Regions from separate parts of the Nocardia sp. NPDC052566 genome, predicted to be linked through region 2. Evidence: riboswitches for the same ligand, from Rfam matches in the RefSeq annotation. Region 2 holds a riboswitch; the other holds the start of a gene.
The links. Region 2 has a riboswitch for magnesium ahead of ACIG5A_RS05000 (hypothetical protein). Riboswitches for the same ligand answer to the same signal wherever they lie in the genome.
Positions count from the first base shown of each region.

Region 1: linked by a shared signal. The riboswitch ahead of ACIG5A_RS29040 (MgtC/SapB family protein) and the one ahead of ACIG5A_RS05000 (hypothetical protein) in region 2 are both predicted to bind magnesium.

Region 1 covers NZ_JBIUAF010000005.1:886,236-897,428, forward strand. Annotated here, with positions in the region: gene ACIG5A_RS29000 (hypothetical protein) at 1-483, shown strand, start outside; gene ligD (non-homologous end-joining DNA ligase) at 517-1,518, opposite strand; gene ACIG5A_RS29010 (ATP-dependent DNA ligase) at 1,515-2,597, opposite strand; gene ACIG5A_RS29015 (cold-shock protein) at 2,710-3,111, opposite strand; gene ACIG5A_RS29020 (SPFH domain-containing protein) at 3,144-4,244, opposite strand; gene ACIG5A_RS29025 (hypothetical protein) at 4,263-4,496, opposite strand; gene ACIG5A_RS29030 (nitrate/sulfonate/bicarbonate ABC transporter ATP-binding protein) at 4,618-5,958, opposite strand; gene ACIG5A_RS29035 (ABC transporter permease) at 5,996-7,726, opposite strand; gene ACIG5A_RS29040 (MgtC/SapB family protein) at 7,800-8,519, opposite strand; M-box (ykoK) riboswitch at 8,751-8,921, opposite strand; gene ACIG5A_RS29045 (TetR/AcrR family transcriptional regulator) at 8,978-9,607, opposite strand; gene ACIG5A_RS29050 (hypothetical protein) at 9,708-10,118, opposite strand; gene ACIG5A_RS29055 (pyridoxal-phosphate dependent enzyme) at 10,229-11,193, opposite strand, start outside.
Region 2 covers NZ_JBIUAF010000001.1:1,251,559-1,262,751, reverse strand. Annotated here, with positions in the region: gene ACIG5A_RS05020 (class I SAM-dependent methyltransferase) at 246-1,091, shown strand; gene ACIG5A_RS05015 (hypothetical protein) at 1,382-1,933, opposite strand; gene ACIG5A_RS05010 (hypothetical protein) at 1,892-2,074, shown strand; gene ACIG5A_RS05005 (FAD-dependent oxidoreductase) at 2,471-4,255, shown strand; M-box (ykoK) riboswitch at 4,397-4,568, shown strand; gene ACIG5A_RS05000 (hypothetical protein) at 4,954-5,619, shown strand; gene ACIG5A_RS04995 (ABC transporter permease) at 5,628-7,346, shown strand; gene ACIG5A_RS04990 (nitrate/sulfonate/bicarbonate ABC transporter ATP-binding protein) at 7,374-8,648, shown strand; gene ACIG5A_RS04985 (NAD(P)/FAD-dependent oxidoreductase) at 8,645-10,012, opposite strand; partial or broken gene ACIG5A_RS04980 (acyl-ACP desaturase) at 10,043-10,279, opposite strand; gene ACIG5A_RS04975 (hypothetical protein) at 10,821-11,193, opposite strand, start outside.

The sequences.
Region 1 (11,193 bases), on a different contig from region 2:
ACGTTCGCGCTGCTGATCGGCCTGGCCGAGGTGGCGGCGATCGCGGGCTTCGTGGTGCTGTCGGGCAGTGCGCTCTCCGATGCGGTGAAGGGCACCACCAAACAGGCGGTCGCACCGCAGGTGACGACACCGCAGCAGGCGCAGGCCAGCACAGCGCCGCCGAAGACCACGGTGCCCGAGGCGACGACAACCTCCTCGCCCGCCAAGGTGCAGGGCACCCCGACCAAGGGCACCGCGTGCACCGAAGCGCAGGTCGGCCTGATCGCCTCCGGTTCCGACAGCTCGACCCTGATATGCCTGTTCACCGCGGGGGTGAACGGCGGCTACAAATGGGCGGGGCCCTACACGGTCGGCAGCGGCGTGCAGCAGACCGGAACCACCTGCGATCCGAGCGGCGTGAAATCCGCGCGCACCACCGAGGGGCGCGCCCTGGTCTGTGAGGGCCAGGGGCGCAACGCGATGTGGGTGCCCTGGACGGAATAGCCCGAACAGCCCGAATGGCCCTGCGGGCGTTGGCTATTCGCCCTTCTTGGCCCGGCTCGGCTGCACCCGGGGCGGTTCGTTGGGCATCTTCGGATACTGCGGGGGCCACGGCGCGTCCATCAGACCCGAGGCCAGATCGCGTTCGGACATCTCCAGCAGCGACGCGATCGATTGCGGCGGGCGCTCGGCCCACGGGTCGCCGCGCTCGGCCAGCCGCGCGGGCACGGTGGCGATGGTCAACTCCTCGGGGACCACGGTGTCGAGTTCGTCCCAGTCGATCGGCGCCGATACCTGCGCGCCCACCTTCGGACGCACGCACCATGCGCCGAATACCGTTTTGTGCGGGGCGTTCTGGTTGAAGTCGACGAAGACGCGGCTGCCGCGCTCCTCCTTCCACCACTGCGCGGTGATCTGATCCGGATGGCGGCGTTCCAGTTCGCGGGCCAGCGCCACCGCGGCGGCGCGCACCTGGTAGCCGTCCCAATTCGGTTGCAGCGCAACGTAGATGTGCAGGCCGCGGGAGCCGGAGGTCTTGACCCGCGAGTCGATGCCGAGCTCGGTGAACAGCGCGCGGGTGAGCACGGCGGCCTGTTTGAGATCGTCGAAGCCGATGCCGGGGGAGGGATCGAGGTCGATACGCAGCTCGTCGGCGATCTTCAGATCCCGCACGCGGTTGGGCCAGACGTGGAAGCCGAGGCAGCCCTGGTTCACCGCCCAGAGGATATGCGCCAGATCATGGGCGACGAGTGCGTCGCTGGTGGTGCCGTTGGGCGTGGACACCTCGACGGTGTGTAGCCAATCCGGCGCGGATTTGGGCACCCGCTTCTGGAACCAGGATTTGCCGGACGCACCGTCCGGATAACGCTCCAGCAGCAGCGGCCGGTCCTGGACCACACCGAGCAGCGGCTGCGCCACCGACTGGTAATAGCGCACGAGGTCGAGTTTCGTCTCACCGCGCTTGGTGAAGTAGACCTTGTCCGGATTGCTGATGGCGACAGTGCGTCCATCCACGTCGATGTCGATGGACTCACTCATCGCTTCGCCTCGCTGAAGATGGCGCTCAGTTCGGCCGGCGCGGCCTCGTCGAGCTGGGCGTAGGTGCACGAGTCGGGTGTGCGGTCGGCGCGGAATCGGACCAGCCTGCCACCGTGGCGCAACCGGCCCGACTGCACGTGTTCGTAGCGGACCTCGGCCACCAGCTCCGGGCGCAGCGCCACCCACGACAGATCCTTGCCGCCGGTCCACCGGCTCACCCCGCCGGGCATCTTGCCGTCGGCGACGGCCTGCGCGGCCGCGTCGGCCCAGTCCTTCCACGGATGGTTGTCGAGCGCGTTCTCGCGCAACGGCTTCAGCTCGTCGACGAGTTCCTTCCGCCGCGCCGCGGTGAAACTGCTCGCCACCCCGACGTGGTTGAGGTGGCCCTGGTCGTCGAACAGTCCGAGCAGCAGCGAGCCGATCCCGACACCGTCCTTGTGCCAGCGGAAGCCGGCGACCACACAGTCGGCGGTGCGCTCGTGCTTGACCTTCAGCATCACCCGCTTGTCCTGCAGGTAGGTCAGGTCGTTCGCCTTCACCATCACACCGTCGAAGCCCGCGCCCTCGAATCGGGTGAACCAATCCTCGGCCACCGCGGGATCCTGGGTGATCGGCGTCAGGTGCACCCTGGCCATCTCGGTGTCGAGGATGGTCTCGAGCAGCCGCCTGCGCTCGGCGAACGGTTCCTCGGTGAGGTCGCGCTCGCCGAGCGCGAGCAGGTCGAACGCGACGAAGCTGGCCGGCGTCTCCACCGCGAGCTTGGCGACCCGGGAGGCGGCCGGATGCAGCCGCTGCTGCAACGTGTCGAAATCCAGGCCCTGATCGGTGACGACGACGATCTCGCCGTCGACGACGCACCGCGGCGGCAGCGCCTGCTTCAGCAACTCGGCGACCTCCGGGAAGTACCTGGTCAGCGGGCGATCATTGCGGGAACCCAGCTCGATCTCGTCGCCGTCGCGGAACACCACGCAGCGGAAGCCGTCCCATTTCGGCTCGTAGCTCAGGCCGGGTTCGTGCGGGATGGCGGGCGCGGATTTGGCCAGCATCGGCCGGACGGGTGGCTGCACCGGTAGGTCCAACTGATCCTCCTCGGGGTTTTCCTCACCTGAGTCGACGTCATGAGCAACGCGGATTCATCGGTGTGGGTCCGGGGTTGATCGTAAGCGGCCTGTCCGACAACCTGGGTGAACGTCAGTTGTCCAGCCACCCGTGCTGGTCGGCGAATGCGGTGAGGCGATCACGGATGGTGAGAATCTCGCCCGCCGTCAGCGCGGGGCTGGCGTCGAGGAGTAGCTCGGTGATCAGCCGTTTGTGCTCGGAGACGGTGAGCTGACCAGAATTGGTCCTATCTTTTTTATGCCGGGGCGCGGGCAACACGGGTTGACCACCGACGACGCTGAGATTGACCGCCTTCGGCCCGCGGTCACCCTCGGTGACATCGAATTCGAACACCCGTCCCTGCCGCAGTTCTTCCTCATCCAGACCGATGTCGTTGACGTGGACGAACACGTCCGGCCCGCCGTCTTCCGGCCTGATGAACCCGAATCCCCGAGAGCTGTCGAACGACACCAATTTCCCGATGGACACCAACACCCGCTCCTCGTCGCCGTCGCTACTCGGCCACTTTAGCCCGCATTATCCTCGCCGTTGGACGAAAGGGCCTTTTGCAACGAGTTGAAAACCGTCAACCCCTGACCGACCATTCCGTTGACGAGTTCGCCGACCCCGTCCGGTCCGTTGAGCACCGTCAGATTGGCGTTGGCCAAACCGTTCGACGCCTGCTTCACGATTTCCGGCAGTTGCTCGATCAGTAACTGGTCCAGCGCGATTCGGTTGTTCGACGCGGCCGCCGCGGCCTGGATCCTGGTCCGGTCGGCCTCCGCCTCGGCCAGGATGCGCACCCGATCCGCTTCGGCCTGAGCGGGTTTGACCACCTCGGCCTGCAGCTGCTGTTCGCGCAGTTCGGCCTCCTTGCGCGCCTGCTCGGCCTGCGCGGTCAGCACCTCCTGCAGCGCCATCGCCTCGGCGAGCGGACCCGCCTGTGCCGCTTCGGCTTTCGCCTTGTCGATATCGCGCTGATATTGCGCACGCAGGATCGCGGTTTCGCGGGCGTACTCGGCCTGCCTGCGCTGTGATTCCTGTTCGGCCTGCGCCGCCAGCTGCGCGGCTTGCGACTGGGCGATCTGCGCGTCGCGCTGGACGGCGGCATTGTGCGGCGCGGCCAGTGCGGTGATATAGCCGAGATTGCCGTCGTCGATGGACTGGATCTGGAAAGAATCCACCCACAGGCCGATATTGCCCATCTCGACCTTGGAGGCGACGAGCACCTCATCGGCCAGCTTCTGGCGTTCCCGAATGATCTCCTCGACCGTCATCGAGCCGACGATCGAGCGGAGGTGACCGGAAAAAATCCGGCCGGTGAGCACCGACATCTCGCGTTCCTGTTCGGAAAGGAACCGTTGTGCCGCATTGACGATCGATTGGGTGTCGTTGGCGACCTTGAACGCGATCACCGCGCGCACTTCCAATTGAATGGCCTGTTTGGTGACGCAGCGCTCCTTGATCTCGGCCTCGAACATGGCCAGCGACAGATAGCTGACCTTGCGGAACAGCGGCACCACCCAGGCGCCGCGGCCGATGATCACCCGGAACGGCGCGTTCTCCCGCTCCTTGCCGCCGCTGACCAGCATCGCCTCGTCGGGGCTCGGCACGTGGTATCCCAGCACGTTTGTCTCCTCTTGGTTCTACGGTGCCGATGCCGGGTCCGGCATCAGCGGAATCCACGGCACCACGTCGACGATGCGCCCCGGATGGACGGCGACGATCAGCACGGAGACACCCATCGCGATCGGTTCGTCGCCCCGCGCGATGTACAACTCGGTCCCCCCTCGGATGGCCACCAGCACCTCACCCAGCATTCCGGCGCCGCGGATCGGCGAGGTGATGGTACCGGTCAACCCCTGAACGGGATCGGTCATCGCGACAAACTCCTCACGGTCTGCGTTGAACTTGCAGCGTACGTCTGTCACAACACTTTTCGGCATCATCGAACCCCACCTCCCGATCCGTATTCGCCGGGACCCACGCACCCGTTAACGGCTACATCGTCCACTTGCCGCGCACACCGGCGAAGACCTGCGCGTCCGGGTCGGCGGTGATCTTGTCGGAATCGGTGTCGTAGTCGTACAACTCGGCGTAGCGACCCCAGTTGATGGCCGTATCCAGTTGGCGGCGCGCGTCTTCCGGGCCGAAGCCGCGGCGCAGCAGATCCAGGAAGAATCCGGCGCGCAGGCTGCCGTCGGCGCTGCCCGTCAGCCCCTTGCAGATGGTGCGCACCAGCGGCGCGCGGTGGCGCGCCTGTTCGGCGAAGATCTTCTTGCTCTCCAGGATGTCGGCGGTGGTGAAGCGGGCGCCGATATCGGTGAGCAGCACATCACCGTCCTCGACGGTGAGGAAGCCGAGCATGGCGGCGGCGTCGACGAGCGGGAGCAGATCGTCGATCTCGAAGTTCAGGTCGTCGGCGACCGCGGGTAAATCGGCGCGCCCGCCGTTGGCGTAGACCAGCTCGACCAGACCGGCGAGCCCGCCGACCGAGGCTTCGGGCAGCGGTCGCGCGGTCGGCGTCGCGGTATCCACCTCCGCGACAGCCGGTTCGGTGTCGCGGCCGGTGAGCAGGCCGTAGATCTGATCGACCATGGCCTCGAAGCCCGGTGCGCGCTTGTCGCGCGGGCGCGGGGTGGTGATCGCGATCTCGGCGATGATGCGGCCCGGATTCGAGCCGAGTACCAGCACCCGGTCGGCGAGCAGCACCGCCTCCTCGATGTTGTGGGTGACCACGCAGATCGACTTGGTCGGGAATCCGTCTGTCTCCCACAGGTTCACGAGCTCGGTGCGCAGGTTCTCCGCGGTGAGCACGTCCAGCGCGGAGAACGGCTCGTCCATCAGCAGCAGGTCCGGTTCGAGGACGAGGGCCCTGGCGAAGCCGACGCGCTGGCGCATGCCGCCGGAAAGCTCCTTGGGATAGGCGCTCTCGAAGCCGTCGAGGCCGATCATGTCGATGGCGTCGAGTGCGCGCTTGCGCCGCTCGGCGGGTGCGACGTTGCGTGCGGCCAGTCCGAGCTCGACGTTGTCCTGCACGGTCAGCCACGGCATCAGCGCGAAGGACTGGAAGACAAGGGCCGCACCGGGATTGGCGCCGTTGAGCTCGCGGCCGCGGTAGCGCACGTGGCCGCCCGACGGCGCGATCAGCCCGGCGATGATGCGGAGCAGGGTCGACTTGCCCGAACCGGAACGGCCGAGCAGCGCGACGATTTCGCCGCTGCGCAGCTGCAGATCGATGCCGTCGAGCACGCGCAGCTCATCGCCCGCCGCACCGGTGAAGCGCTTGCTGATGCCGGCGAGGTCGAGCAGGACGGCGCCGGTGGTGGTGGATGCGGTCATGACAGACCTCCTGTCGAACGAGTTGCGGCGCGGGCGATCACAGCGAGTACCGCCGTTGCGCGAGGGCGTAGAGCCGCCGCCAGAACAACCGGTTGATGGTGACGACGTAGATGCTCATCACCAGCACGCCGATGAGGATGCGCGGCGAGTCGCCGACCTTGGTCGCCTCGGCGATGTAGGAGCCGAGACCGGCGGCGACCAGTGTGGTCGGCCCGTACTGGACCACCTCGGAGACGATGGAGGCGTTCCACGCACCGCCCGCCGCGGTGATGCCGCCGGTCACATAGCTGGGGAAGATGGCGGGCAGTATCAGCCTGCGCCACCACAGTTTTCGCGGCAGCCGCAGGTTGGCGGCCGCCTCGCGCAGATCGTTGGGCACCGCGCTCGCCCCGGCGATGACATTGAACAGGATGTACCACTGCGCGCCGAGCGCCATCAGCAGCGTGCCCGCCCAGTTCAGGCTCGCACCGCTCCAGATCAGCGCGGCGGTGACGAACGGGAACAGGAAGTTGGCCGGGAAGCTGGCGAGCACCTGCACCACCGGCTGCGCGAGCCGGGACACCTTGGGGTTCAACCCGATCCACACGCCGATCGGTACCCAGACCAGCGTCGCGAGCACCAGTAGCGCGATCACCCTGAGCAGCGTCAGGAAGCCGAGCCCGAACGCGTGCGCCACCTCGCCGAATCCGGCGGTCGACTGGATGTAGGCGAGCACGCGATACGCGCCGTAGGCGATGCCGATGGTGACGATGCCCGCGAACACCACATCGCCCGCGCGCCGCCGCACCGGCGAGGTGTGCAGCGGATGCTCGGCCAGCCCGAAGACGCTCATCGCCCGATCGATCGGCGCGACCAGCGGCCCGAACACCTTGCCGAGCAGCAGTGGAACATGCGAGCGCCGCAACAGGTTCAGCACGATGCTGCGCGGCGCCTCGGCCGCCTCGGAATCCTCCACCCGGAAGCGCTCGGCCCACGCGGTGAGCGGGCGCCAGAACAGGAAGTTGACCCCGACGACCATGACGATCATGACGCCGATCGCGAGGAACACCTTGCCGAGATCGCTGTCGGCGGTCGCGGTCGCCACATAGGAGCCGATGCCGGGCAGCGCGAATTCGCGGTTGTTCACGCTGATCGCCTCGGAGGCGACCAGGAAGAACCAGCCGCCGCCGAAGCTCATCATGCCGTTCCAGACCATCGGGATCATCCCGCTGGGCACGTCGACCCGCCAGAAGCGCTGCCAGCGTGACAGTCTCAGGTTGCGCGCCGCCTCGTCGAGCTCGCGCGGCTGGCTGATCAGGCTGTGATAGAAGGCGAAGGTGATGTTCCATGCCTGCGAGGTGAAGATCGCGAAGATGGAGGCGCATTCGAGGCCGAGCTGCGAACCGGGGAACAGCGCGATGAACCCGGCGACGGTGATCGACAGGAAGCCGAGGATCGGCACCGACTGCAGGATGTCCAGCGCCGGAATCAGCACCGTCCGCGCCCGGCGCAGCCGGGCGGCCGCGGTGGCATAGACGAAGGTGAACGCCAGCGCCAGCCCGAGCGCGATGAACATCCGCAGCAGCGAGCGTGCCGCATAGTAGGGCAGCTCGCTGGTTTCGGTGGAAACCGTTGCCGGAGCGGTGGTTTCGTCGAACGGCACGGCGATGGTGCTGGAGACGTGCACCACAACCCAGATCAGGATCACCGCGGCGAGGAAGACCAGCACATCGGCGCGCGGCGTGCGCGGCCGGTCGAGCGCGGGCGAAAAAGGGCGCAGCAGAGTCATGCTGTGTCCTTCCTGGCATGCCCGAGGGGCCCTCCGTGGTTACGCAAGCTGCCTCCTGCGGGCCCTGACTCGGTCATGCCTGGGCCCCGCTCGCGTTCTCGGTCACCGAAATGTGCCAGCCCACACTGGTTACCGACGGCTCGAGGCTGAGCCTGCTCACCGCCGACTCCATCTGCCGATCGTCGCGCTGATCGCCGACCAGCTCGGCGCGCACCTCGACCCGGCCGGGTACGCCGGTGTTCGCGCTGGAGATGGAGACGAGCCGGAAGTCGGTGCGGGTCAACGCCTGGACGAGCAGCGCGCGCACGTGCGCCTCGTTGTCGTCGTTGGTGACGGCGACGAAGATGTAGGACGCCGCCTGCTCCTCGCTCGCGGTCGGCTGCCGGTCCACGGCGCGGCCCGCGGCGCGCAGCGCGATATTGACCAGGACGACCACGATGGTGCCCGCCAGCGCGGTATCGAGCATGCCCGCACCGGCCAGCGCGCCGACGGCGGCCGAACACCACAGTGTCGCAGCGGTATTCAGCCCGCGCACGTTGAGCCCGTCGCGGATGATCACGCCGGCGCCGAGAAAGCCGATACCGGAAACGATCTGGGCGGCCACGCGGGTGGGATCGGCGTCGGCGCCGTGGAATCCGTGTGCGGACAGCAGCACGAACAGGGTGGATCCGGCGGCGACAAGCGCATTGGTGCGCAGGCCCGCGCCGCGGGCCCGATATTGCCGCTCGAAGCCGATGGCCGCGCCGAGCCCGACCCCGACCAGCAGCCGCAGGATCATCTCTACCGTTGACATCACGCACTCCCTGAATATGGACGGCGCACCATCAACAGCAGGCTACGGGGCGCGTCGGACTCCGGAATCGGCTGAGAAGGGTTCGCCAGGTGAATAGTTGGCTAACGGGGGTTTGGGACTGTTACCGCCGGGCATCCGGCTCACCTCCTTCGGTCGGGCGGGCGCGGCAAATGCCGAGCACCATGGGTGATCGTCGCAGAGAATGCCTGAGGAATCCGGTGAAACGCCGGGCGGAACCTCTCCTCGTAAGACCTTTGGCACTTCACGGCGTGAACCCGGGAATCGGGAGCCAATCGGGATCACCCCTTAAGCCGGGGAGATCTGTCCTGACCCGGGGCGTCTCTCGACGTTCGGGGTCGCTGGCCTGTATCCGTGAAGGAGCCTCAGCGAACGATGGCACCTTGCGTCAGCGAGTAAACACCCGAAAGCCGGGGTTGGCAAATCGACTGTGCCGGGCTTCAGGATCGATAGAGTGACCGGTAGACGGTCAGCATGGCGACGCAGTGGTCGATGATCTCGTCGCGGCTGGCCCGCAGCGACCCGTTCAGCCACGCCGAGAACATGCCCGCGTTACCGCTGGCCATGGTGACCGCGGCCAGGCGGCGGCGCACCGGATCCTCGATATGGGCGAAGAGGTGATCCTGCATCACCCGGGTGAACACCGGCATCACCGCGATGGTGGTCTGGCCGAGGCCGGTGCTGGAGTACGGCTCGACGAGGAACAGCCGGGATTTGCGCGGATCGGCGAGCACCTTGTCGACCAGGATCTGCGAGAGCATGTGGTCGCGGGTGGGATCGTCGGTGGCCGCGAACGCGGTCATCGGCTCCAGGAATTCGTCGGCGACCTGGCGGTACAGCACGTCGAGCAGTTCGTCGCGGCTGGCGAAGCTCTCGTAGAAGTAGCGATCGGTGAGATTGGCCCTGCGGCAGACCGCGCGCATGGTGACCCCGCCCGCGCCGGACTCGCCGATCAGGTCGAGCGCGGCCTCGAGCAACGCCGTCCTGCGCGCTTCCCTGCGCTCGGTGAGCGTGGTCCCGCCCCAGATGCGGGGACCGGCATCGTCGTCTGCTTGCTGGCCTGTCTGCACGGAACCACAGTAGTGCGTGGCCGTATGCGTCCCGCGATTCGCCGTCGCGCCGGTGCCGCGGCGGGGCGCGGCCGGGCACCGGCACCGTGCCGACGGCGGATCAGGACACGACCACGCAGGCGAAGCCGAGGTTGAGTCCGTTGCCGACGGTCGCGGTGGTGGAGACGTATTCACCGCTGCTGCGGACCGCGTAGACGTTGTGCTTGCCCGTGGTGGACGGTGTCCATTTCGCGGTGACGCTGCCGGACGCGCCGACGGTCTGCCATCCGCCGGGATCGAAGGTGCCCGCCGGATCGAAGAATCCGACGATATCGCCGGGGGTCGCCTGCGCGGTGGCGGTGTAGGAGCAGCCGGTGCCGTAGGAGGTGGAGCTGCCGAAGCTCAGCCCCGAGGCGAGGCTGACCGAGGTGACGGCGGCCGGGGCGGCCGGGGCGGTGAGCACCAGCGCGGCGCCCATTGCGCCGCACGCGGTGAGCCCCGCGGCGAACGTCGACTTCGACCGGAACATCATGATGGACCATCTCTTTCGCAAGGTAGCGGACAGCGCGCAGCACGAAAGTGCGCTAGCACGAAGTCTGCGCGACCTGCGGGCACGACACGCGAGGAATTCGAAACTAGAGCTCACACACCGCTTTCCAGCGGCAATCCGGCATCACGCCACGCGACGACGCCGCCGGCCAGGCTTGCCGCGTCGTAGCCCGCCCGCCGGGCCAGGGCGGCGAAGCGCACGGACAGCTCGCCCACCGGGCAGACGAACACCACCGGCCGGGACCGGGGGAACGGCACGCCGCTACCGAACATCTCGTCGAGCTGATCGTCGCGGATATTGAGCGCGCCGGGCACGTGCCCGATCCGGTAGGCCATGGCGCCGCGGGTGTCGACGATGGTCGGCCTGCCGGTGCGATCGAGTTCGGCGAGTTCCCCGGGGGACAGCCGCGGCGTCGCGTCGAGGTCGGCGGCGGTCGGCTTGTCGCGGCGTTCGGCGCGGCCGAACAGGTCGGGCCTGCGCTTCTCGAGATAGGACAGATACGGTTCGAGCCGGTCGCAGACGATCAGCACCGCGACGATCGGGTCGTCGGCCGGGCGCTGCGAAAGATCAAGGGCGCCGAGGGTATCCAGCGCCGCGACATAGCCCGCGCCGCTGGTCGGACCGGCCAGGATGCCGTACCCGTTGGCCAGCGCCATGGTCGCGTCCACCGCGCGGCCCGCCGCGACCGTGACGATCCGGTCGTAGAAGTCCGGCTGGAACAGCCCGACATCCCACATCTCGTGCTCCGAGCGGATGCCCGGAATGAAGTCCGAGCGTTCGGAAACCACGGCGATGGTGCGCAATTCGGGATTGTGCTTGCGCAGGTAGGTGGCGGCGCCGCGGGTGGAGCCGGTGGTGCCGAGGCCGCCGATCAGGTAGTCGACCCGGCCGGTGCCGTCGACGGAGAGGTCGTCGTGGATCTCGCGCCCGGTGCCATGATAATGCGCCTCGATGTTCTTCTCGTTGGTGTACTGCGACAGATGGCGGTAGATGCCGGGCTGCTTGGCCATGGTCGCCTCGATGACCGAGTACACATCGTTCGGCGTTGTCGGGTCAG
Region 2 (11,193 bases):
GGAACCAGGAACGGCACCACAAGGCCGGGCTCTGTCCGCGCATGCCGGATGTTCGTCCACTCTAATCCGTTGCCGCACTACGGCATTCGTCCTGCGATACGCTGAGAGATCCAGCAATGGTCAGCTGCGTTGACGGCCAGGCGATCTGGCTATGGCCGTCAGGGCGCTTCAGGCGCGTCCTGTGAAGTGCGCAGAGTGGGCGAGCGTGGTCGGCATGCTGGGTTCTGGCCCGCGAGGAGGAATGCATGGAAAGCGCGCCGAGCAGGACGGCGATGTTTGCGGCCGTGTCGCGTGGATTGTTTCGCCTGGAGACGGCGTCGCCGTGGGTACTCGACGATGTGCTGGCCCTGGTGCTTGTCGGCCCGGTATGGCGACAGCTGCGAGACCAGTTCGATCCGCTGTTCCCCGTCCCGGTCCGTCGCGAATCCCGCGCGGCTGTCTGCACCCGCAGCCGGTACGCCGAGGACCGGCTGGCTGCCGGCGCCTTCACGCAGTACGTGATTCTTGGCGCGGGGCTCGACTCGTTCGCGTGGCGGCGGCCGGATCTGCTCGGCTCGCTGACGGTGTTCGAGGTTGATCACCCCGCCTCCCAGGCATGGAAGCTCGAGCGGGTCAGGCAGCTCGGCCTGCCGCTCAGCGACTCGCAGGTATTCGTGCCGGCTGATTTCGAGGCCGGACCGGTTCAGGATGCTCTGGGCCAGGCCGGGTTCGACTGGGCGCAGCCGGCGATCTTCTGCTGGACGGGCGTCGCCCCCTATCTGACGGCACAGGCGATCGAGTCGGGGTTGCGCATGATCGCGGCGGCTGCTCCCGGGTCTGAGGTGGTGTTCTCCTACCGGGCCGAGGACTGCGCGCTCGACGACGTGGGGACGGAATTCGCCCGTATCTACACGCCGATCGCGGCTTCTGTCGGCGAACCTCTTCAGCCAGGCTGGCCCGTATCCGAGATCGAGAGGCTGATCAGCCGGTGCGGGCTGAAGGTCGTGGACCATCCCACACGTGCAGACCTCCAGCAGCGATACTTCGCCAGCCGTACCGATGGCCTGCGGCCCTATACCTTCGAGACCTTAGTGGCCGCACGGGTCACCTGAGCGAGCAGGCCACGTCCGGCAACTTTCACCCCACTGGCCTGGACGGCACGGCGACCCAAGGGATGTGCTTCGATTCCCGCAGACGTAGGGCCGTGCGATTACTGGGGGCGGCTGGTCTGGCTGCTCGGCACTCGACTGGCCTTGGCGGATGTCGCGCTCGCGGTCGCCGTCGTCGTAGTCCTTGTGGCCTTTGTCGTGCGGCGGTCGCGGCGCAAGCGAACCGCGGCCCGTGCGGACACCGCGGCCCAGGCGTGAGCCGAGTTGTCCCGCCTCGGTGCCGAGTCCTGCGTTCAGTCGCGGCCTCGGCGCCGGATACGCAGTACCGGCAGGGCCGGATCGTCGTTGCCGATCACGATGTCCGCCGCCTCGGCCGGTCGAACCTGGTCGAGATACATCCGGCTCGCTGCGTGATATCGGGTATCGAAGGCCGCGGCGGCTTTGTCGATCCCGCCGAGAAGCTCTGCGTCCCGGCGCGATCCGCGATCGCGGGCGAGTTCGAAGCTGGTGTCCACGAAGACGACAACATCCCACAGACCACGAATATCGCGTTGCAGAAAGCTACCGTCCACGACCACGATGGCGTCGCGTTCCGCTCGCTCGTAGTCATCGTCCACCGGTAGGTCGCTAGCCAGGTCCATCACCTGTGTCCGGTAGCAGCGGTCTCCGCCCGGCCCCAGTGGAACCAGGACATGGCGGGCGAAAGAGTCGAAATCGTAAGCGTCCTCGTAGTAGCCGACCGCGGACCCGCGTCCTTGCCGGTATCGGTGGGCACGGCGATGGTGGTATCCATCCATACTCAGATGGACACCATGGCGACCGCGGGCACGGACCGCATCGACCAGTTCTCGTGCCCATGTCGTCTTTCCCGCGGCGGTGATCCCGTCGACCGCTACCCGCAGCGGATGCGGCGGCCGCCGCGAAATAAGAAGATCGGCTACCTGCTCAACGATTCGTTCACGCATCGCCTACCCCCAGCACACTGATGGACGCGTTCGGTCTCCGCCAATTCACCATGCTCGACGGCGTCGCGGCAAGTCCCTCGATGGGCTTGTGGGGCATAGCCGGTCCGGAGGCGGCTGCGGGCCGCTGAGGTGCGGTCAGAGCAGGCGTAATTGCTCGGTGGGGAGCTGCTGCGGGGTGCTGCGCTGGTCGATGTAGTCGTGCCAGGTAGGTAATCCGTGGTCCAGGTCCTGCTGGTTCGATGTCGGCGGTCATCGGGTCGGCCGTGCCCGGGAGCGCGGCCGGGAGCGCGGCGGGACCATGACCACGTAGAGTGATCGCGGTTCGCGGCACGTTCCTCAGCGCTCGTTTCGGGTGGCAGCGACAGGACGGGAGCAGAGCGGCTCGATGACATCGAACTCGGAATATTCGACAACCTGATGCTGTCGCGACGGAGTGCGCTCGGGATCTCTGTTGCCGCGGTCACCGGGCTCGGCGCCGCTGTTCTCGGAGCGCCCGCGCAGGCGGTGCCGCGCCGCGGCGGCGGCCGGGATGTCGCCGTATTCGGCGGCGGCATGGCGGGGCTCGCGGCGGCTCACGAACTGATCGAGCGCGGCTACCGGGTTACCGTCTACGAACCCGCTTTCCTCGGCGGGAAGGCTCGGAGTTTGCCGGTACCCGGCACGGGGTCCGGCGGACGACTGGATCTTCCCGGCGAGCACGGGTTTCGTTTCTTTCCCGGGTGCTACCAACACGTTCCGGACACGATGGCGCGAATTCCGTTGGCCGACCGCGGGAATGTGAAGGATTCGCATCTGGTCGCGATCGACAGCCTGATGGTGGCATTCGACAGTCCCGACTACGCGCCGGTCTTACTTCCCGGCGGCATCCAGAACCTGGTGGAGCATCCCGACATGCTCGCAACGGCGCAGAATTTCCAGAATGCCGTGGCCACGGTTTTTCACGGTATGCGCGACATCCCCACCGCCGAGGTCACCTACTTCGCCTCGCGCATCGCGGTCATGGCTACCAGCTGCCGAGAACGCCGTCTCGGCCAATGGGAGAACCAGTCCTGGATGGAGTTCGTCGGGGCCGAGGGGAAATCGGAGCGCTACCGACTCCTCAGTCACGCCGCCACCAGGACCACCATCGCCGCCAAAGCCGACACAGTGTCGGCACGAACCGTCGGACAGATCGGGGTGGCATTGCTGACCGCGTCCACCGGGCTCATCCCGCAGTATTCCGGAAACCCGATCACCGGTGGCGCAGACCGCGTGCTGAACCTACCGACGAACGAAGCCTGGATAGATCCCTGGGTGACCTATCTTCGCAGCCGCGGCGTCTCGTTCGTCATGGGCTGTGGGCTGCGTGCGCTGCACGTGCGCGATGGGCTCATCGCCTCGGCATCGATGACCGCCGCAGGGGACGCGACCAGCGAGGTGACCGCCGACTGGTACGTCGTGGCGATTCCCCTCGATCGGCTGAAACTCCTGCTCGACGCGGCGCTCCTCGACGCCGCGCCCAGCCTCGAAGGCATCCGGCACCTCGACGACGACTGGATGGCAGGGATGCAGTTCTTCCTCGGGCGAGAACCGGAGTTGCCGTCCGGGCACATCGCGATCCTCGGATCACCGTGGGCACTCACCGCGATCTTCCAATCCTCTTCTTGGCAAGTCGATTTCGCGGCGCGCTACGGCGACGGCTCAGTGCGGGAATGCCTTTCGGTCGACATCTCCGCATGGGACGCGCCCGGCATCCTGTTCGGCAGAACAGCCAAGGAATGCAGCCGAGAGGAGATCGCGAAGGAGGTATGGGAGCAGCTGAGGCGAGGCTTGAATCGCGGTGGCGCCCAGATCATTCGCGATGCGGATCTGCTCCGTTGGCATCTGGATCCCGGCATCACCTGGACCAGCGACGGCATCGGCAACGCGACTCCCCTGCTGGTCAACCACGCGGGTTCCTACCGACACCGCCCGGACGCAGCCACCGAGATTCCCAATCTCTTCCTCGGCGGCGATCACGTGCGGACGAACATCGACCTGGCGACCATGGAGGGGGCGAACGAATCAGGCCGGCGCGCGGCGAACGCCGTCCTCGACGCCGCGGGCGATCCATCGCCCCGCGTCCCGATCTACCCCCTCTGGGAAGCACCCGCATTAGAACCACTCCAGCAGCTCGACCGCGACCGCTACCGCGCAGGCCTGCCCCACATCCTGGATCGGTGACCGACCGGCGCATCGACGAACGTGTCTCGGTTGCGCGGAATTACGATTGTGCGGCAAAGGCTTTCGCGGAACAGATGGACGGTCTCACATCGCAACGGGGACGGCGGGTTGACTTTTGCGGACACGGTCCCTAGCGTGGGCAGCGCACCTCGATAGGCGAGGCTCCTGCACGAACATAGGCCACTGATCTGACGACGTCGAGAGACGCCCAAGGTTAGGACAGATATCTCCGGATCAAGGGGTTATCCAAAGTGGCTTTCCGATTTCCGGAACACGTCGTGCAGTGCCAAAACTCTGACGAGAGGGGTGTTTTCCGGTTCCCCGCGTGGGCCGGGTCGCCCCGTGTGCACGGTCGGCATTCGCGTTCGCACAGTGTGAGGAGGTCGGGGCAGCTAGATGGATCCCCATGACAGTCCGGGCTCCCCGGACCGGCCTCCGCACCGCCGGACCGGCCGATAGACGCCATCGAATTCACCTCGCACCGCACGGTCGCCGCCTGAGCTACCTTCGGCGCGTGGCGTTTTCGCGTGGGCGAATACCGGAGTCCGAGTAGTCGTTCACGCAATCATTCCCGGCGAGTTCTGACGCGCCGCGAAACTGACACATCACTATTCGACGTACCGCCGTGCCGATCGCACACCGGCGGTAATCAATGCTGCCCGGAACTACGGGAAAGCATGATGAGGAGACGTAATTCCATGAGAATTCGATCGATCACCGCTGCCGTCGCGCTCACCGTCGCGGCCGTCATCGGCGGTTCCGCCGCCGCGCCCGCGGAACCACAGGACGCGCAGCACCTCCGCACCGAGTTGCGGCCCGTCGAGCACGCGCTGCAACTGCGCACCGACCGCGGCGCCCTGCGGGTGACCGACCACCAGCTGCAGATCGTCGACCCGCGCGGCACCGTCGTCGGCGGCGTCCCATTGACGATCACCTACCAGAACACCGCCTATCCGATCGATGCGGCCATCGACGGCAACACCGCCACCCTGACACCGCGACCCGAACGCGCACAGCATGTTTCGGCACCGGCCGACAGCTTCGAGGACCGGCTCAACACCGCGATGGGCAACGCCAACAACGAACTCACCGTCGCATTGGCGGCGGGCACGTTGCTGGGCGCCATCATCGGGCTGCCGGTGGGTTGCCTGCTCGGCGCCCTCTTCGGTGGCGGCGCGGGCGCCGTGACCACCTTCGGCGCGCTCTCGGTCCCGCTCGCCATCGGCGGCTGCATCGCCACCGGCACCGCGGGCGCCGCACTCGGCGTGCTGGTGTTCAACCTGATCATCGGGGTGCCCGCGGTGATCGCCGCCGCCATCCACTTCTACAACACCATGACCGCCCCGCCGGCCACCGAGAAGTAGTCGCCACCATGACCTTCGCGATTCATCGTGCCGAAAGACGGCTGCGCCCAGCGGATTACCTGTTGATCGGTGCCGCGGTGCCGCTGATCGCACTGGTACTGAAGCTCTTCCACGATATGGCGGTGCCGTGGACGCCGGATTCCGGCGGCGAGGCGATATCCACCGACCCCGCGAATCTGCCCTACTACGCGGCCCGCACCACGCTGCGCATGTTCCTCGGGCTCGCCGCCTCCATCGCCTTCACCTTCGTCGTCGGCCAGTGGGCCGCCCGTTCACGGCGCGCGGAGAAGGTGCTGGTGCCGATGGTCGACGTCTTACAGTCGGTGCCGGTGCTCGCCCTGGTATCGATCACGGTGGCACTGTTCGTCGGCCTCTTCCCTGGTTCGTATCTGGGCGCCGAGGCCGCGTGTATCTTCGCCATCTTCACCGCGCAGGCGTGGAATATGACGTTCGCGTACTACCAGTCCCTGCGCAATATGCCGCGCGAGTTCGACGAGGCGGCCCGGCTGATGCGGCTCACCCGCTGGCAGCGGTTCTGGCAGCTCGAGGTGCCGACCGCGATGGTGCCGATGATCTGGAACGGGATGATGAGCTTCGGCGGCGCCTGGTTCATGCTCGCCTCCTCCGAGGTCATCACGATCGCGGGTGGCGAGCACGCGCTACCGGGGATGGGCAGCTTCATCGCGGCCGCCACCGCCGACGCGCAGGTCGGCAGGCTGCTGCTGGGCGCGCTGGTGATGATCGCGACCATCGTGGCGGTCAATGTGCTGTTCTGGCGGCCACTGACCGCGTGGTCGCAGCGATTCCGGGTGGAGCAATGCGAAAGTGCGGTCGCACCACGCAGTCTCGTGCTCGACCTACTACGGCGCAGCACGGTGCCTGCCAGGGCCGCCGGCCTCCTGCGGCCGGTCGCCGACCGAATCGACCGCGCCATGCGGATTCTCGGCCGCAGCACCCGCGACGCCTACCGGGAGCGCAGCGCCACGCTCGGCGACGTGGTGTTCTTCGCGACGTTGTTTGCCGCGCTCGGCTGGCTGATCTGGACGCTGGCAACGTATTTCGACCGCACCGTCGGCTTCGCCGAGTTCGGGCCGGCGACGCTGATGGGGCTGGTCAGCCTGAGCCGGGTGATCGTGCTGCTGATCGTATCGACGATCGTGTGGGTGCCGGTCGGCGTGTGGATCGGGATGAATCCGCGGATCTGCCGGTTCGCCCAACCCGTCGTCCAGGTGATGGCGAGCTTCCCCGCCCAGTTCCTGTACATCTTCGTGATCGCGGCGCTGACCTTCACCGGGATCACGCTCAACGTCGGCGGCGTCGTGTTGATGGCGCTCGGCGCCCAGTGGTACATCCTGTTCAACGTGATCGCCGCGGCCGAGCAGATACCGACCGATCTGCGAGAAGCCGCGAGCGACTTGGGTATTCGCGGATGGCTGCGCTGGCGGACACTGATCCTGCCCGCCATCGTGCCCGGCTACGTGACCGGCGCGATCACCGCGTTCGGCGGCGCGTGGAACGCGACGCTGGTCGGCGAGGTGGTCGACTCCGGCGGCACCCACCTGGAGGCCTATGGCCTCGGCGCGTACATCACCACTGCCACCTCGGACGGCGTCTTCGCGAAGGTGCTGCTCGGCACGGTGGTGATGAGCGTGGTGACGGTGGCCATCAACCGGCTCGTCTGGCGGCGGCTGCAACGGCACGCCGAGCGCCGCTATGCCCTCCTGTAATCAACTCTGCGAAAAGGATATTCGCTGATGACATCCCCGATCATCACGGTCGATCGTGTGACCAAGAACTTCACCAACCCGGCGGGCGAGCAGCTGCCCGTGCTCGCCGACGTCTCCTTGGAACTGCGCGAAGGTGAAATCGTCGCGCTGCTGGGCAAATCCGGCTCGGGCAAGTCGACCCTGCTGCGGGTCATCGCCGGTCTGGTCGAGCCGTCGGCGGGCACCGTGCACTACCGCGGCGCGGTCGTCGCCGAGCCGAATCCCGGTACCGCCATGGTGTTTCAGAGCTTCGCACTGCTGCCATGGCTGACCGTCCGCCAGAACGTGGAACTCGGTCTGCGCGCCGACGGCGTCGCGGCGGCGGCCCGTGCCGAACGCGCGCTGCGGGCCATCGACATGATCGGACTCGACGGATTCGAAAACGCCTATCCGAAGGAGCTTTCCGGCGGTATGCGCCAGCGCGTCGGCTTCGCCCGCGCCCTCGTGGTGCAACCGGAGGTGCTGCTGATGGACGAACCGTTCTCGGCGCTGGACGTACTCACCGCCGACAATCTGCGCGGCGAACTGATCCGGCTGTGGGATCTCCCCGGCTTCCCGACCAAATCGGTGCTCATGGTGACCCACAACATCGAGGAGGCTGTGCAGCTCGCCGACCGGATCCTGGTCCTCGATGCCAACCCCGGCCGGATCAAGGGCGAGATCCTCGTCGACATCGAGCGCCCGCGCGACCCGCGCGGCCGCCAGGTGCAACAGCTGGTGGACAAGGCATACCGGCTGCTCACCGACGCGCCGAGCACCCCAACCGTGACCGGCCCGACCACCGAACCGCTGCCGCGGGCGAGCGTGGACGGCATCGCGGGCATGCTCGAACTCCTCGCGGTCCATGGCGGCAGCGCCGATCTGGCGCACCTGGCCACCGAACTGCGATTCGAGGTCGACGATCTGCTGCCGCTCGTCGACGCCGCCGCCATGCTGAACCTGGCGTCCGTGCATGGCGGCGACATCGCACTGACCCCGGAGGGCCACGCCTTCGTCGACGCCGATATCGACAAGGCCAAGGAGATCTTCGCCCGCGCGGCGTGCTCGAGCGCACCACTGGTCGCGGCGATCGATCGAGCGCTGGCCGGTTCCCCGAAACAGCAACTGCGCGACGGCTTCTTCCTCGACGTGCTGCGCCGCGGTTTCACCGAGGACGAGGCGCGGCGGCAATTGCGCACCGCGATCGACTGGGGACGCTACGGCGAGCTCTTCGACTACGACGCCGACGAGCGAACACTGACCCGGCACACGTTCGGTGGTTAGCTCGAGCCGGCAAAGAATGATTTCTGGTAGTCGAGAAAGGCCTCGATGACGGCGGTTTCGGTGGTGTATCGATCACCGAAGCGGTTGGGGCTCCATTCGTCCGCGGGCGTCAGGTCGCTGGCACCGTGCAGAAGTAGGTCGGTCAGCACCTTGGCGTAGCCGGGGCCGTGGGTGAACCCGGCTTCGTTGTCTCCCGTCAGGGCGAACAGGCCCTCGACCGCGGCGACCGGCCCGACCAGTGCGCGCCAGTCAGGGGTGTAGCAGGGTGCGCCGTGTTCGACCGTGATGCTCGATTGCCGAGCCAGGACCGGCATGACGGTGGCGGCGCGTGCGGCCACGCGCAGGAGTTCACGCACACCGTCGTCGGGGATCTCGTCGAGGCGCTCCGGCATCGGGGCGTCCAGGAGCATGTTGCGCGGGTAGGTGTCGTAAGTGCCGCCCCACAGCAAGCCACCGTCGTGCCAACGTACCCAGAGGAGTGTTCCGCCGTCGGGATCCTCGGGTATCAGACCCGAGAGGAACAAGGCGGGCAAGGTGCTGGGCAGGTCGAGGTTCTCGGTGATTATCCGTGAGGTGATCTGCGGTGCGCTGGGCAGGAATACGCCGAGGGGAGCGAGCAATTCGTTGCTCCAGGCGCCCGCGGCCACCACGACGGCAGCACAATCAATGGTCCCGGTGGCGGTGTCGACACCGACGATTCGACCGCCGCGGGTGCGCAGCGCGGTAACCGGCCGCCGCGAATCGACCACTCCCGGGTGACGGTGCAGCCGCTCGGCAAGGGCTGCCCCCACCTTCGGCGCGAAGATCTGCGCACCGCCTGGTTCGAAACGGCCGCCGGGTATTCCACCGCCGGTGACCAGGCCATGGGTCAGCGCCTCGACTTCGGCGGCGGCCACAGCCGTGGCTTGCTCGCCGTACTCCCGAGCACCGCCGCTGATCTCCTGCGATGCGGACCCGCGGACATCCAGCGACAGGATTCCGTTGCGGCGCAGGTCGATATCGTGGCCTTCGGCTTGCAACCGGGTGTAGTAGTCCAGGCCGTATTCGGTCACGGCTTGCTCCGCCGCGAAGGGCGTCCAGCTCGCCAGAAACCCGGCACCGGCGGCACTGGTGCCCTGAAAGAGCCCGTCCCGATCCAGCAGCCGGACACTTCCCGCCCCGGCTTCGATCAGGTGCAAAGCCATCGTGCATCCCAATATTCCGCCACCGATGACGACGACGTCGGAATGGTCAGACAATGTTCCTCCACTAAGAGTTCGAGCGATATTTCGAACCCCGGGGCCCTGGGATGAATCCGACCCTAGCCGACTCCGAAAGTTTTCGCCTATCCCAATTTTTCGACCAAATGGCCAGCTCACAGCCATCATTCGGTCAGGAGGCGCCACCAGTGGTCTTCAGGCACGTGAACGTTCCCGGACCAGCGCCCGATCGCGTTGCTCCTCGAAACGGGGAATCCGAATCCGCTCCAGATCCTCGAGGAAGGCGGCCAGCCGCATGCCGGCACCGGGCATCCGGAAGTTCCGCACGATGGTATCGATCGCCTCGATCGCCTGATCCGGCCCCAGAGCCAGCGCCGCGCCGCAGACGGTGCGGTAGAAGATCATGCGCAGGTTCTCGTCGGCCGCTGTACGCAGCCAGCTGCACGCCATCGGGATACCCACCGCCCGAGTACATTTCGAACTGTTCGCCCCGAACGACCGGCTGCTCGACCAATAAACGACTGCCCCCTTGGCGAGCACTCAACGGACAGCCGCGCAGATGACCCGTCAGTTCCGCGACACTCGAGGATCCTGCTGGTTCGAATCAGGCAATGCCTGGCAACCGCCACAACAGATTTCGCAGACAGCGCCGAAACGGCTGTTCCGATGCCCTGCGGTAACCTCTCGGCGTTCTGCGGTCTCGGTTCTACTCAACGAAGTGGGTGGCGTAATGGGACATGGATCGGCAACCTGACCGGAGCCGACGAAGTCCGTGCGATTGTCGACGAGATTTCGAGGGCGACGAACACCCTGTACATCTCGGTGGGCGCCAGACAGCCACTCGACCGTGCGGTGGTCACCCAAATCCTCGACTTGGAGGCAAAATTCAGCCTCGCCGCCCGGGCAGATCTCGCCAAGAACCGATAAGCACCTACCACGGTCGGGCAGGCCGCGAACGCGACCGCGCGATCGGTTAGCCGCCGCCGTAGCAGGAACTTCCGGAGCCGGGTATGCCGAAGCGCTGGACGTGGACCGGGATCGAGTCGTGCAGGTCGGGCTCGCCCGGGCGGGACTGGGTGACGGAGAGGGTGTGCCAGCCCAGGCTCGGGGGCGTCCACCATGCGGCCCAGGTGTAGCCGTTGTGGATGAAGGCGGGGCCGAGCGGAGCGTCGTCGGCGAAAAACTGCGGTGGGGGGCTCGGCGGATAGTCGCCGCCCAGCACCTCATAGGTGCACGCGACGGCCGGGCCTCCGGAACCCGTGTTGTACACCAGCATATGTCCGGCGTCGGCGTCGGACGCCGCGACCGACATGGTGGTAGCGGCCGCGGCAACTATCGCAATGGTC